Regions from separate parts of the Rhizobium zaerense genome, predicted to be linked through region 2. Evidence: predicted binding sites of a transcription regulator. Region 2 holds the regulator's gene; the other holds the start of a gene.
What was found. Region 2 encodes HrcA, which represses chaperone genes, less so after heat shock. Its sites were predicted from a motif close to GTTAGCACTCNCNNNNNGNGAGTGCTAAC; they were not measured.
Positions count from the first base shown of each region.

Region 1 (4,416 bases), 570 kb from region 2:
TCGGATGTCTGGGCGTTGTAGCCGAAGTTGTCTTCGTTCTTGTCGAGGACCTTGCCGACAACGATCGAGGCTTCGTCGCCTGCGTTTTCAGCGATCTGACGAACGAGCGACTGCAGGGCGCGGCGAACGATATTGATGCCGGCTTCCTGGTCGTCGTTTACACCCTTGACGGTGATCTTCGTGGAGGAGCGGAGCAGAGCGATACCGCCGCCGGGGACGATACCTTCCTGAACAGCAGCGCGGGTCGCGTTGAGCGCGTCGTCGATGCGGTCCTTCTTTTCCTTCACTTCGACTTCGGTCGAGCCGCCGACGCGGATGACGGCAACGCCGCCGGCGAGCTTGGCAAGGCGCTCCTGCAGCTTCTCGCGGTCGTAGTCGGAGGTGGTTTCCTCGATCTGGGCCTTGATCTGGGCAACACGGCCTTCGATGTCGGACTTGGCGCCCGAACCGTCGACGATCGTGGTGTTTTCCTTGGAGATCGAAACCTTCTTGGCACGGCCAAGCATGTCGAGCGTGACGGATTCGAGCTTGATGCCGAGATCTTCGGAGATGACCGTACCGCCCGTCAGGATGGCGATGTCTTCGAGCATGGCCTTGCGGCGGTCGCCGAAGCCAGGCGCCTTGACGGCAGCGATCTTGAGGCCGCCGCGCAGCTTGTTGACGACGAGCGTTGCGAGGGCTTCGCCTTCGACGTCTTCAGCGACGATGAGGAGCGGCTTGCCGGTCTGGACGACGGCTTCGAGAACCGGCAGCATCGACTGCAGGTTCGACAGCTTCTTCTCGTGGAGGAGAATGAAGACGTCTTCGAGGTCGGCGATCATCTTTTCCGGATTGGTGACGAAGTAGGGGCTGAGGTAGCCGCGGTCGAACTGCATGCCTTCGACGACTTCGAGTTCGGTTTCGGCGGTCTTGGCTTCTTCGACGGTGATGACGCCTTCGTTGCCGACCTTCTGCATGGCTTCAGCAATGTCGAGACCGACCTGCTTGTCGCCATTTGCCGAAATCGTGCCGACCTGTGCAACTTCTTCCGAGGTCGAGATCTTCTTGGCCTTGGCCTGGAGATCCTTCACGACGTCGGCAACAGCAAGATCGATGCCGCGCTTCAGGTCCATCGGGTTCATGCCGGCTGCAACGGCCTTGTTGCCTTCGCGAACGATCGCCTGGGCAAGAACGGTTGCCGTCGTGGTGCCGTCGCCGGCGATGTCGTTGGTCTTCGAAGCAACTTCGCGGACCATCTGGGCGCCCATGTTTTCGAACTTGTCTTCGAGTTCGATTTCCTTGGCGACCGAAACGCCGTCCTTGGTGATGCGCGGAGCGCCGAAGGACTTGTCGATGATGACGTTACGACCCTTGGGGCCGAGCGTGACCTTCACTGCATCGGCGAGAATGTCGACGCCGCGCAGCATCTTTTCGCGCGCGGTGCGGCCAAACTTGATTTCTTTAGATGCCATATTAGTAACTCCTGAATTCGAGTTGTTCGGGCAAAACGCCCGTCAGCCATTTCGGGAAAGCAGGTCGGCCGATCAGCCGATGATGCCCATGATGTCGGCTTCCTTCATGATCAGAAGGTCTTCGCCGTCGATCTTGACTTCGGTGCCGGACCACTTGCCGAACAGGATGCGGTCGCCAGCCTTGACGTCGAGTGCGACGACCTTGCCGGACTCATCGCGTGCGCCGGAGCCGACGGCGACGATTTCGCCTTCCTGCGGCTTTTCCTTGGCGGTATCGGGAATGATGATGCCGCCCTTGGTCTTGGCTTCGGACTCAACGCGGCGAACAACGACGCGGTCGTGAAGGGGGCGGAAGTTGGTGCTTGCCATTGTCTAATCCCTCGATCGAATGACATTCGCGGACCGGAGTGGCCCACATGGACAGATGTTAGCACTCCCTTGCGGTGAGTGCTAGCGACGAGCATTTAGGGATGGCTCCGAAAGGAGTCAATGAGAGCAGTCACGAATTTTTGTGCCGGAATTGTGAAGAGGCCTGAGAATAGTCTGAGATTGCGGCCGAAACGCCGGCGCGGCCGAACTTTGCCGAAGTCGTCCGCCGTCGGCGAGCTGCCGCTTCGGGATAATCGTCAAACCCCTTGCCGATCCGCACACTCGGATCGCCTTCGAGTTCTTCGCAGGAGCCGGGCAGCGAAGAAATTTCCTTGCCATCGCCTTGCGCCTTTGCAATGTCACCGGTGACTGAAGCAAATCGGGAAATCGGAATGGCCAAGCGGATAGAAAACTTCTCGGAGATATCAGGTCACTATGATGTGGTGCTCTGCGATGTCTGGGGCGTCGTTCACAACGGCGTCGATCCGTTTCCGAAGGCGGCCGCAGCCCTTGAAGCGGCGCGCGAGAACGGCGTCGCCGTCGTCCTCATCACCAATTCGCCGCGCCTTTCCTGGCAGGTGGTCGAGCAACTGCGCCAGATCGGCGTTCCCGACAGCGCCTATGACAGGATCGTCACCTCTGGCGACGTCACGCGCGGTTTGATCGCCGAAGGGCCGAAGACCGTCTTTCTGCTCGGCCCCGAGCGCGACAAAGCGCTACTCGAAGGCATTGGCGTCGAACGCCGGCCGGCGGGCGAAGCGCAATCGCTGGTCTGCACCGGCTTTTTCGACGACGAGACGGAGAAGCCGGAAGATTACACCGATATTCTTCTCGATTTCAAAGCCCGCGACGTGCCGATGATCTGCGCCAATCCCGACCTCATTGTCGAGCGCGGCCATCGCATCATCCCCTGCGCCGGCGCTATGGCCGCCTACTACCAGCAGCTCGGCGGCAGTACCCGCATCGCCGGCAAACCGCACCGGCCGATCTACAAGGCAACGCTTTCGGCGGCCCGCGAGCTTCGCGGCGATTTCCCGGTCGAGCGCGTCCTGGCGATCGGCGACGGCATGCCGACCGATGTGCGCGGCGCCTTGAATTACGGCCTCGACCTCCTCTACATCAGCGGTGGTATCCACGCCAAGGAATATACTCTCAACGGCGAGACCGACGAGGCGATCCTCAATGCCTATCTCGAACGGGAAAACGCCGCGCCGAAGTGGTGGATGCACCGCCTTGCATGAAGAGAAGCCAGCCGATGACCGTCTTCCACCGCAATGAAACCCGCGAACCCCTACCCGCCCATCTGAAGGGCGGCGTCATTGCTATCGGCAATTTCGACGGCGTGCACCGCGGCCATCAGTCGGTGCTGAACCGAGCGCTCGAAATCTCCAAGGCGCGCGGCATCCCCGCTTTGGTGCTGACCTTCGAGCCGCATCCGCGCACGGTCTTCCGGCCGCAGACGCCGGTCTTTCGGCTGACGCCGGCGCCCCTGAAGGCCCGCATCCTGGAAACGCTGGGTTTCAGCGCCGTCATCGAATATCCCTTCGATTACGAATTCTCGCAGCGCTCGGCCGATGATTTCATCCATTCGATCCTGAAGGATTGGCTCGGCGCCTCCGAAGTCGTCACCGGCTTCGATTTCCATTTTGGCCGCGGCCGCGAGGGCGGTCCCGCCTTCCTGATGAATGCCGGCAATACCTACGGCTTCGGCGTCACCCTGATCGATGCCTTCCGCGACGAAAACGCCGATGTCGTCTCTTCGAGCCATATCCGCGCGCTCCTCAACGAGGGCAATGTCAGCGAAGCCGCCGGCATGCTCGGTTACCGCTATACGGTGGAAGCCGAGGTGATCGACGGCGAAAAGCTCGGCCGCCAACTCGGTTTCCCGACGGCCAACATGCGCCTGCCGCCGGAGGTCGATCTTGCCGCCGGCATCTACGCCGTCCGCTTCCGCCGTCAGGACGGCACGCTCCACGACGCCGTCGCAAGCTACGGCCGCCGTCCGACGGTGACGGAAAACGGCGCGCCGCTGCTCGAAACCTATCTTTTCGATTTCAACGGCGATCTCTACGGCCAGCTCTGCTCCGTCTCCTTCTTCGGCTATATTAGACCTGAGCTGAAATTCGACGGCCTCGATCCGCTGGTCGCCCAGATCAAGCGCGACGAGGAAGAGGCGAGGGCACTGCTTGCGGGTGTTAAGCCGCTCGGCGCGCTTGATCGGAAACTCTGTTTTTCCTCAGCGCAATAGTCGGCTGTCGAAAGGATAGCGGATCGTTTTTTCGATTGTCAGGCGCGACGCGTCCGGATGACGTGGATTGACAAGGATATTCGCGGCCTCCGGCATGATTGCCGATGGGACGCGCAGGAGACAGAAATCATTGTCTTCCAGTAATTTGCTGCCACGGTCGCGCGTCAGGCTGGTCTGGTTGATCGCAGCAGGATCGATCCCGATATCGAAGACTTCGATGTCGTCCGGGCAATGGATTTTCAGGAGCTGAAAATCTCTCGGAATTTGATGCAGGTCGACCTGTACCAGAATTTCGAGGAGCGCAGTCGACGGGTGATCACAGCAATAGACGACGGGAATTCCCTGATG
Region 1 is NZ_CM132690.1:4,492,485-4,496,900, reverse strand. It holds gene groL (chaperonin GroEL) at 1-1,451, opposite strand, end outside; gene groES (co-chaperone GroES) at 1,524-1,820, opposite strand; gene ACS4RR_RS22385 (hypothetical protein) at 1,951-2,220, opposite strand; gene ACS4RR_RS22380 (TIGR01459 family HAD-type hydrolase) at 2,213-3,061, shown strand; gene ACS4RR_RS22375 (bifunctional riboflavin kinase/FAD synthetase) at 3,076-4,068, shown strand; gene ACS4RR_RS22370 (RES family NAD+ phosphorylase) at 4,057-4,416, opposite strand, start outside.
Region 1: a site for HrcA is predicted at 1,878-1,906, ahead of groES (co-chaperone GroES). Genes of this name have one in related genera too.

Region 2 (4,416 bases):
TTCCTCCTCGCTGAAGCCAGCCACGGCAAGGGTGATACGCAGACGCTCCGGCGCGCCGCTGTCGGCGCCGATGCGTTCGATATTGTAAGGCGGATATCCGTCGCTCGTCTTGGAAATGCGCTCCAGCGTCTTTTCCATGGCATCGAAGCCCAGAAGCAGCGGGCTGGCGAAAGGGGTAATGCGGCTCATCTCTTTTCAAGTCCTTGGCGCAAGCGACCATCCCGGACCTTCAGTGCAGCATCCGGATGCCGCTAATATGGGGACAAGAGCCTGGCGCTGCAAGGCATGGGGCACGACGTGTCGGCGCCACCTGCTCAATTTTAAGCTGACGTCAGGCTCTTTCCTTGACAAAGCAGCTGCTGCCTCGCATCAAAACATGTCCGCGCGGATTGTGCTGATTTGTGACGGGACGTGAAGAAATCGGTGCATGCCCGGTAACACGCAGTTCGAGGATGGAACGATCGGAATGGCAAGCGCAAGAAAGATCATCATCGACACGGATCCTGGCCAGGACGACGCGGCCGCCATCATGCTGGCCTTCGGCAGTCCCGACGAGCTGGAAGTGCTGGGGATCACGACGGTCGCCGGCAACGTGCCGCTTCCGCTCACCAGCCGCAATGCGCGCATCGTCTGCGAACTCTGCGGCCGGACGGAGACCAAGGTTTTCGCCGGCGCCGACGCGCCGATCGCCCGCAAGTTGGTGACGGCCGAACATGTGCACGGCAAGACCGGCCTCGACGGTCCGGAACTCAGCGAGCCGACGATGGCGCTGCAGCCTAGCCATGCCGTCGACTTCATCATCGAGACGTTGCGCCGCGAGCCGGAAGGCACGGTGACGCTGTGCACGCTCGGGCCGCTCACCAATATCGGCATGGCCTTTCAGAAGGCACCCGACATCGTCCCCCGCATCCGCGAACTGGTGATGATGGGCGGGGGCTTCTTCGAGGGCGGCAACATCACGCCGGCGGCCGAATTCAACATCTATGTCGATCCGGAGGCGGCCGATATCGTCTTCCGCTCAGGCGTTCCGATCGTGATGATGCCGCTTGATGTGACGCATCAATTGCTGACCCGCAAGGACCGGGTGAAACGCATGGCCGAGATCGGCACGGCGCCGGCAAAGGCCATGGTCGAGATGCTGGAATTCTTCGAACGCTTCGACATCGAGAAATACGGTTCCGACGGCGGGCCGCTGCACGACCCGACCGTTGTCGCCTACCTGCTGGAGCCGGAACTTTTCCAGGGCCGCGACTGCAATGTCGAGATCGAGGTCCAGTCCGAACTCACCGTCGGCATGACGGTCGTCGACTGGTGGCATGTGACCGAGCGCAAGCGCAACGCCAAGGTCATGCGCCATGTCGATGCGGATGGCTTTTTCGATCTGCTGATCGAACGCTTCGCCCGCATCTAACGCTTCGGCTTTTCCTTCTGCACGAGGCAGAAGGAAGGGATATCAGGCGTCTTTCTCGTCGAAGACGGAGTTGGTTTCGGCTTCGGTCGGCTTCGGGCCGCCCTTGGCGACGCCGACCATGGCCGGGCGCAGCACGCGCTCGCCGATGGAGAAGCCTGCCTGCACGACCTGCACGACCGTATTGTTCGGCACGTCGGGGTTCGGCACCTCGAACATTGCCTGATGGAAATTCGGATCGAACTTCTGGCCAACCGGCTCAAGCTTGCGAACGCCGTGGCGCTCGAGAGCCGACAGCATGGCGCGCTCGGTCATCTCGACACCCTCGATCAGCGTGCTCAGGCCGGCATCGGCGGCAGCCTTGGTCTCCGGAGGGATGGCATCGAGCGCGCGGCGCAGATTGTCCGAGACGGCGAGCATGTCACGAGCAAAGCCGGCGACGGAATAGGACTTGGCATCCTTTACCTCGCGCTCGGTGCGCCGGCGCAGATTGTCCATCTCGGCAGCAAGGCGCAAATAGCGGTCGCGCAGCTCGCCGTTTTCGGCTTTCAGAAGCTCGATTGGGTCCGGCTGGGCGGGCTCTTGCTGCGCAGTTTCGTTCTCGACGTAGGCGGCAGCGTCGGCTGCGGCATCGGCCGCAGTTGCGTCAGGTCCGTTTTTCGTCGTGTCATCGGTCATGACGGTCTCCGGTTGGTGTCTTCAGATGCGCCCGATATCGAGGTTTGACCGAAAAAAATCAAGTCTGCGTGACAAAGAAGCGAAAATTCCGCGTGCTTGGCGGTTGCTGCGTCAAAGCTGATTGCGCGAAAGGCGGGAAACGAGCTGGGCTGTATAGTCCACCATCGGCACGATGCGGGAATAATTGAGCCGCGTCGGGCCGATGACGCCGACGGCACCAACGATGCGATCGTCGTCGTCACGATAGGGCGCGACGATGAGCGATGAGCCGGACAGCGAGAAGAGCTTGTTTTCCGAACCGATGAAAATGCGCACACCCGGGCCGCTTTCGGCGAGATTGAGGATCTCGATCAGGCTGTCCTTCTTCTCGAGATCATCAAACAGCAGCCGCAGCCGGTCGAGATCGTCGGCGCCGGCGAGGCCTTCGAGCAGGTTGGCGCGGCCGCGGATGATCAGCTGCGTCGGCTTCCCCTCATCCGGGCTCCCAGCCCAGACAGCAATGCCGCGCTCGACCAGATCGCGCGACAGGGCATCGAGCTCGTGACGGACGTCGTCCTTCAGGCGGCTCAATTGTTTGCGGAGCTCCGGCAGGGTCTGGCCGGACATATGGGCATTGAGAAAATTCGCCGCCTCCGTCAGCTGCGAGGACGTGACGCCCGCCGGCAGCTCGATAATGCGGTTTTCCACCTGATCATGATCGCCGACGAGCACGGCCAGCGCCTTTGTCGGTTCGAGCCGGATGAACTCGACATGTTTCAGCACCGGATCGCTTTTCGAGGTGATGACGAGGCCCGCGCCGCGCGAAATGCCCGACAACATGCGGCTTGCCTCGTTCATCATCGATTCAACGGGATTGCCGCCGCTTTCGGCCCGCAGCTGACGGTCGATGTTGGCGCGCTCCTCGGCGGAGAGGTCGCCGACCTGCATGAAGGCATCGACGAAGAAGCGCAGGCCGATCTGGGTCGGCAGCCGGCCGGCGCTGACATGCGGCGAATAGATCAGGCCGAGCTCTTCGAGATCGCTCATGACGTTGCGCACCGAGGCCGGCGACAGCGACATCGGCAGGATACGGGACAGGTTGCGCGAACCGAGCGGCTCGCCGCTTTCCAGGTAACCTTCGACGATGCGACGAAAAATTTCCCTGGAGCGCTCGTCCAGCGCAGCTACGGCATCCGAAACCGACGTCGACCTGATGCCCATGAAGCTTTCAAACCCATGCTGATGATACTTCCCGAAAAGTAAGTCAAACTCACACCCGTGGCAAAAGGGAATTTGCAAATGAGCGCCGCCAATCGTAGAAGCGGTCAAATAAACCCCAGGAGATAAGAATGCGGCCTTCAGGCAGAAAAATCGACCAGATGCGCAAGGTCTCGTTCGAGCGCAATTTTTCCAAGCATGCGGAAGGCTCCTGCCTGGTGAAATTCGGCGATACGCATGTACTCTGCACGGCGAGCCTCGAAGAAAAGACGCCGCCATGGCTGCGCAATTCCGGCAAGGGGTGGGTCACGGCCGAATACGGCATGCTGCCGCGGGCGACCGGCGAACGCATGAAGCGCGAAGCCGCCGCCGGCAAGCAGGGCGGTCGCACCCAGGAAATCCAGCGGCTGATCGGCCGGTCGCTGCGCGCCGTCGTCGACCTGCAGGCGCTCGGCGAACGGCAGATCACGCTCGATTGCGATGTCATCCAGGCCGATGGCGGCACACGGACAGCCTCGATCACCGGCGGCTGGATCGCGCTTTACGACTGCCTGAAATGGATGGAAAGCCGCAACATGATCAAGGTCGACCGGGTCCTGAAGGATCATGTCGCCGCCATTTCCTGCGGTATCTTTGCCAGCCAGCCGGTGATCGATCTCGATTACCTGGAAGACTCCTCGGCAGAGACCGATGCGAACTTCGTCATGACGGGCACCGGCGGGATCGTCGAGATCCAGGGCACCGCCGAAGGCACGCCGTTCAGTGAGGGCGAATTCACCTCGCTGATGCAGTTGGCCAGAAACGGCATCGGCGAACTCGTGGCACTGCAGAAGCAAGCCGTCGAAGGATGAACCCCATGCTGGAAGGCATGTTGGAAACGGCGCTCTATGCGCGGGATCTCGATAAGGCCGAGACGTTCTACGAAGACGTTCTCGGGCTTGAAAAGATCGCCCGCGCCGCCAACCGGCATGTCTTCTTCCGCTGTGGGCCCGGCGTTCTCCTGATCTTCAATCCCGAGGAAACGGTGAAGCCGCCGGCGCCCGAAGCACTGCAGGTGCCGCCGCACGGCACGAACGGCCAAGGCCACGCCTGTTTCCGGGTGTCCGGCCGCAATATCGATGCCATGGCTGAAC
Region 2 is NZ_CM132690.1:122,939-127,354, forward strand. It holds gene ACS4RR_RS00630 (Hsp20 family protein) at 1-189, opposite strand, end outside; gene ACS4RR_RS00635 (nucleoside hydrolase) at 467-1,411, shown strand; gene grpE (nucleotide exchange factor GrpE) at 1,454-2,086, opposite strand; gene hrcA (heat-inducible transcriptional repressor HrcA) at 2,198-3,286, opposite strand; gene rph (ribonuclease PH) at 3,415-4,134, shown strand; gene ACS4RR_RS00655 (VOC family protein) at 4,131-4,416, shown strand, end outside.